Regions from separate parts of the Pseudoalteromonas sp. T1lg122 genome, predicted to be linked through region 2. Evidence: predicted binding sites of a transcription regulator. Region 2 holds the regulator's gene; the other holds the start of a gene.
The links. Region 2 encodes NrdR, which represses ribonucleotide reductase genes. Its sites were predicted from a motif close to AAACACNANATNTNGTGTTT; they were not measured.

Region 1 (3,426 bases), on a different contig from region 2:
GTTGTAGGTAACCATCGTTTGAAGGAATATCCCACAGTAGCTCGTAGTTATCTTTCAGATTTTCATAATCTGGCACTACTTGCTTTAAGATACCATCTTTACTTGCTTTAACGCTGATATGACCACGTGGTGGCTCAATACCATTTGTTGCGTTAGAGATTTGTGATGATGTTTCTGAAGGCATAAGGGCAGATAGCGTTGAGTTACGCATACCGTGCTCTTGAATGCTTGCACGTAATGAATCCCAATCTAAGTGAAGTGGTTCATTACAGAACTGATCTAGGTCACGTTTGTAAGTATCTGTTGGCATAATGCCTTGAGAATACGTTGTCTCGTTAAATTTAGGACACGCACCGCGCTCTTTTGCTAACTCATTTGATGCTTTCATTAGATAATATTGAATTGCTTCAAATGTTTTGTGAGTTAGCGCGTTTGCGCTGCCATCTGAGTAACGCTTACCATTCTTCGCTAAGTAGTAAGCAAAGTTGATAACACCAATACCTAGCGTACGACGACCCATTGTTGCGTTTTTAGCCGCAGGAACTGGGTAGTCTTGGAAATCAAGTAAGTTATCAAGGGCACGAACAGCAAGTTCAGCAAGCTCTTCTAATTCATCTAATGACTCAATAGCACCTAAGTTAAACGCTGAAAGCGTACATAGTGCAATTTCACCTTCTTCATCCATTACATTGCTTAGCGGCTTAGTCGGTAATGCAATCTCTAAACATAAGTTAGATTGACGAATTGGCGCCACAGTCGAGATGAACGGGCTGTGCGTATTACAGTGGTCAACGTTTTGTAAGTAGATACGACCTGTGCTCGCACGCTCTTGTGCGAACATTGAGAATAACTCAATCGCTTTAATACGCTTTTTACGAATAGACTCATCTTGTTCGTACTTAACATATAGCTCATCAAATTTGGCTTGATCTTCAAAGAACGCATCGTATAAACCCGGTACATCTGACGGGCTAAATAATGTGATGTAATCGTCTTTGATTAAACGGCTATACATTAATTTGTTGAACTGTACACCGTAGTCAAGGTGACGAACACGGTTGTCTTCAACACCACGGTTATTCTTAAGCACAAGTAAGTTTTCAACTTCTAAGTGCCATAGTGGGTAGAATAGGGTTGCTGCGCCGCCACGTACACCACCTTGAGAACAGCTTTTAACTGCTGTTTGGAAGTGTTTATAAAACGGGATACAGCCAGTGTGGTACGCTTCGCCGTTACGAATTGGGCTACCTAGCGCACGAATGCGACCGGCATTGATACCAATACCTGCACGTTGTGAAACATACTTAACAATCGCAGACGATGTTGCATTGATAGAATCTAGGCTATCACCACATTCAATTAATACACATGAACTGAACTGACGTGTTGGTGTACGCACACCTGCCATAATTGGTGTTGGTAATGAAATCTTGAATGTCGATACTGCATCGTAAAAACGCTTGATGTAATCAAGACGTGTCTCTTTTGGATAATCAGAGAATAAGCTTGCAGCCACTAAGATATATAAAAACTGTGCACTTTCGTAAATTTCGCCAGTAACACGGTTTTGAACTAAATACTTACCTTCAAGTTGCTTAACAGCAGCGTAGCTGAAGTTTAAGTCACGGTTGTGATCGATGTAAGCATCTAACTCGTCAATTTCTTGCTCGGTATAATCAACTAATAGGTGTTGATCATAACGCTTGTCTTCAACTAATTTCGTGATGTGATCGTATAAGCGTGGTGGCTCAAATTGGCCATATGCTTTTTTACGTAAATGGAATACAGCTAAGCGAGCAGCAAGGTACTGGTAATCAGGCGTATCTTTAGAGATCTGATCAGCTGCAGCTTTGATGATAGTTTCATGAATGTCGTCGGTGCGAATGCCGTCATAAAATTGAATATGAGATTTTAATTCAACTTGTGAGACAGACACATTATCAAGACCTTCTGCGGCCCAAGCGATCACGCGATGGATCTTATCTAGATCAAGTGACTCTTTACGGCCGTCACGTTTGCTTACAGATAGCTGTTGGTTCATAGTTTTGCCTGTATTCCTTGGGAAATTATAGTTGTAAAGACAAAGGTATTCTTTATGTAATTATTATTATTAAACACCAGAGAACTAATTGAATAACATTTAGCCACAATATCTGGTGTTGTTTAAATTGCAGATCACAAGATAGTGTGGTCTGCGCTGTTTTGCAAGGGATAGAATTGCCCCATTTTGTGGATAACTATTGGATAAACGCTTTGTGTTAGTAACCATTAACCTTTGAACATTCATAGACGACGAAATTTGTAGAAATCAACAAAAGATCCAGAAAATTTACCGTAATTAAAAATAAATTTTGACTGTTTTTTTTATCATCAAAGAATGTTCAAAAGTAAATCAGATCACAATATATGGTGTTTTAGATATTAAATAACACTATATATGGTTAAAGCCATCAATTGGCGAGTGCCAATTAAAATCCGCTTGCCAGCCAAGCGCAGCGTCTAGACTGGGTATGTAACCCCATAACGCCGTGGCGCTGTACATATTCGCAGCCTTTGCCGCTTGAATATCACGCTCAGCATCACCGATATATAAACAACGGCTCGGATCAACCTCTAAGATTTCAGCGGTATGGAGAAGTGGATCCGGCGATGGTTTTGCCACAGCTAATGTATCACCACTGACAACAGCCTGGGCATTACTTAATGACGGGATTGCTTGCACTAAAGGTTCAGTTAAAAAGCCGGGCTTATTGGTCATAATGCCCCACTTAATATTGTTTTGTTTAAGCGCAATTAAAAGCTGCTCGATGCCAGTGAAGCATTTACTGTGTACAGCGATATCTTCGGCATAGTAATCCAGAAGCTGTTGGCGTAAAGCAAGTTGTTCAAGTTCAGGCCATTTATCACCAAAGCCGGCTTCTAATAATGCATTAGCGCCATTAGATGCAGCAGGGCGGTATATATGTTCAGCAACAGGGGCCACATTGGCATCTGCTAACACACGGTTTAATGCGCCACCTAAATCATCTGCGGTATCGAGTAGTGTGCCATCTAAATCAAAAATAAAGGCATCAAAATCGATAGAGGGTGTTTGCACACCACTCATTAGGCTAGTTTCTCAAAGTGCAGGATGTAATTAACACTTACATCATCATTTAAGCTGTATTGCTTTGAAAATGGGTTGTAGTTAAGGCCAGTACTGGCTCTTACTTTTAGACCCGCTTCTTCAGCCCACGCAATAAGTTGTGCAGGTTTGATAAACTTTTTGTGGTCATGGGTACCTTCAGGCACCATTTTTAATAGCTTTTCAGCACCTACGATGGCAAACAAATAAGCTTTTGGTGTTTTATTTAGTGTTGAGAAAAACACATCGGCGCCCGGTTTAGCAAGCTCAGCGACAGCGCGGATAATAGAAGCTGGATCTGG
Region 2 (3,426 bases):
TTTCAAGATTAACTGTTTGCCCTTTTTTGTAATGAGCAAACCCAGTTAAGCTGATGGTTTCGTTTGATAAGTCAGCACTAAAACCATCGCTATGTTTAGCGACAACCGTTAAACACACACCGTTGGTGGCAATACTGTCACCGAGCTTGACGTCTTTCATATCCAAATTAGCGCTTTGAATACGAATAGCTAGATCACCTTGCTTTTGTGTTAGTTCAACAATTTTACCTGTTGCTTCAATAATTCCAGTAAACATAGTGCTACTCTTTATTTTCAATGTGTGTGGCTTGCTTTGCTTTTACCGCTGTTAGGCGGATGTCGTCACCAATCATCACTGTATCAGTAAAGGTCAGTGCAGTGATATCACTCATCATGGTGACTTCTGCAAAGTTTAGTAAGCTTTTGCCCATATCACCTATTAACTTAGGGGCAATATAAACAATGTATTCGTCAATTAAATCTTGCTCAGCAAACACGCCAGCGAGGGTCGCACCTGCTTCGAGCCAAACGTGATTAAATTGTAGTTCAGCAAGACGCTTTAAAACCGCCGATAAATCAACTTTATTATTAACTGCTGGCACTACTTCGTGTTTAACAAAGTGAGGCCACTTAGTTTGATTATCAAGCGACGTGGTAAAAATTATCACCGGGCTCTCGATGCTGAATAACGCAAGCTCAGGCGTTAACCTATTTTGTGAGTCAATAATGATTCGGGTAGGTTGGTGTAAAGGCAACGAGGTCGGCATGCTAAATGGCAACTCATCAACACGGACATTAAGTTTGGCATTATCGCTAATAACGGTGTCTGCACCGGTCAAGATAGCACAGCTTTGCGCACGAAATGCTTGCACGTCTTGGCGCGCTTTAGGACCTGTTATCCATTTACTTTGGCCATTATTGAGTGCGGTTTTACCATCTAAACTGCACGCCATTTTACAGGTTACATATGGCAACCCTGTTTCCATTCGCTTTAAAAAGCCTTTGTTTAAATCCCGCGCTTGTTGCTCAAGTAAACCAGATGCCACCTCAATGCCAGCATCGGCTAAAATCTGTAGGCCACGACCACTCACAGCAGGGTTTGGGTCAACCATAGCAGCAATCACCTTGCTAACACCCGCAGCTTTTAAACCTTCGGCACAAGGCGGAGTTCGTCCATAATGACTACAAGGCTCTAAAGTGACATAGGCAGTAGCACCTTTCGCTTTGTCGCCAGCTACAGCCAAGGCATTCACTTCAGCATGGCCCTGCCCTGCTAATTGATGAAACCCTTCACCGACTATTTCGCCATCTTTAACCAAAACACAGCCAACATTAGGATTTGGCGTCGTAGTAAAACGGCCGTGTTTAGCAAGCTCAATGGCACGCGCCATATAAGCAATATCAAGCTCTGTAAATGACATGATTAATCACCTAAACGAGCGATTTCTTCACCAAACTCGCGAATATCTTCAAATGAACGATAAACCGAAGCAAAGCGTACGTAGGCCACTTTGTCGAGTTTCTTCAGAGATTCCATGATGCACTCACCAATCAAATGGCTAGAGATTTCACGTTCACCCGTGGCACGAAGTTGAGATTTAATGATGTTAACGACTTCGTCGACCTGCTCAGTGCTGACTGGGCGTTTCTCTAAAGCGCGATGCAAGCCATTCAGTAACTTGTCTTCATTGAATGGTTCGCGGCTACCATCTTGCTTGATGACTCTAGGCATCACAAGTTCAGCGCCTTCAAAGGTGGTAAAGCGCTCATGGCATTCGTTACATTCACGTCGACGTCTCACTTGATGACCACCGCCAACAAGTCGAGAATCAATTACTTTGGTATCTTTTGCTGTGCAAAAAGGGCAATGCATAGGGTTCAACTTCCGTTTATAAAAAACAAAAAAAGGCCGCTTTATAAGCGGCCTTTATAATAGCAAAAAACAACGCTATTGTTATCTTAATTACGGTTTAACCAGTAATTAAGCGTAAACTGGTAATTTTTTACAGATAGCTTTAACTTTCTCTTTTACTTCTGCTTGTACAGACTCATCGTTGATGTTGTCTAGTACGTCACAGATCCAGCCAGCAAGCTCTTTTGACTCAGCTTCTTTGAAACCACGGCGAGTAATAGCCGGAGAACCAATACGAAGACCAGACGTTACGAACGGTGAACGAGGGTCGTTTGGTACTGAGTTTTTGTTAACTGTGATGTTTGCGTTACCTAGTGCAGCGTCAGCATCTTTACCTGTGATATCTTTATCGATTAGGTCAAGAAGGAATAAGTGGTTGTCTGTTTTACCAGAAACAACTTTGTAGCCACGCTCTTGTAGTACTTCAACCATCGCTTGTGCGTTCTTAACTACTTGTGCTTGGTACGCTTTGAATTCTGGTTGTAATGCTTCTTTGAAAGCAACCGCTTTAGCAGCGATGATGTGGCATAAAGGACCACCTTGACCGCCAGGGAATACAGCGCTGTTTAGCTTTTTGTAGATCTCTTCATCACCACATGCAGAAACGATTAGACCGCCACGAGGACCCGCTAATGTTTTGTGAGTTGTTGTTGTAACAACGTGTGCGTGAGGGATTGGGCTTGGGTATACACCAGCCGCGATAAGACCAGCAACGTGAGCCATATCTACGAATAAGTATGCACCTACTTTATCAGCGATTTCACGGAATTTAGCCCAGTCAACAACGCCTGAATATGCAGAGAAACCAGCGATGATCATTTTTGGCTTATGCTCTAATGCAAGTGCTTCAACTTGAGCGTAATCAATTTCGCCTGTTTCTTCATTTAGACCGTATTGAATTGCATTGTACGTTTTACCAGAAAAGTTAACGTGTGAACCGTGAGTTAAGTGACCACCATGAGCTAAGCTCATACCTAGTACTGTATCATGTGGCTGAAGAAGTGCTTGGAAAACAGCTGCGTTTGCTTGTGAGCCCGCATGTGGTTGAACGTTAGCGTAGTCAGTGCCGAATAACTCGTTTGCACGGTCAATAGCTAGTTGTTCAACAACGTCAACATGCTCACAACCGCCATAGTAACGTTTGCCTGGGTAACCTTCAGCGTATTTGTTGGTAAGCTGAGAACCCTGCGCTTCAAGTACGCGTGGGCTACAGTAGTTTTCAGACGCGATCAGTTCGATGTGCTCTTCTTGACGAGCCGTCTCTTTAGTGATGGCTGCAAATAACTCTGGATCGAAATCCGAAATATTCATGCTACGTTCTAACATGGGGTCTCCTAAGGCAACGTGTATGGTGTTTTTTTGAAGGCTGTATTGTACGCTTAAAACGCACTTTTGCCTATCTTGTAAAGATGAACATATTTAAACAGGGATTGAATTTATTTCACAGTGTTTTAATAATGATATTTTTTTATTGATACATAATAAAAATTTATGAATTTAAAACATTTCATAGCTTTTTGAAATGTTATTTCAAC

Region 1: nrdA (class 1a ribonucleoside-diphosphate reductase subunit alpha) is a predicted target of NrdR. The motif match lies at 2,143-2,162, and genes of this name have one in related genera.

What each region holds. Positions count from the first base shown of each region.
Region 1 covers NZ_PQCG01000007.1:341,671-345,096, forward strand. Annotated here, with positions in the region: gene nrdA (class 1a ribonucleoside-diphosphate reductase subunit alpha) at 1-2,041, opposite strand, end outside; gene C2M33_RS06940 (HAD family hydrolase) at 2,432-3,106, opposite strand; gene ubiG (bifunctional 2-polyprenyl-6-hydroxyphenol methylase/3-demethylubiquinol 3-O-methyltransferase UbiG) at 3,106-3,426, opposite strand, start outside.
Region 2 covers NZ_PQCG01000031.1:364,194-367,619, reverse strand. Annotated here, with positions in the region: gene C2M33_RS12475 (riboflavin synthase) at 1-256, opposite strand, end outside; gene ribD (bifunctional diaminohydroxyphosphoribosylaminopyrimidine deaminase/5-amino-6-(5-phosphoribosylamino)uracil reductase RibD) at 261-1,400, opposite strand; gene nrdR (transcriptional regulator NrdR) at 1,403-1,852, opposite strand; gene glyA (serine hydroxymethyltransferase) at 1,961-3,217, opposite strand.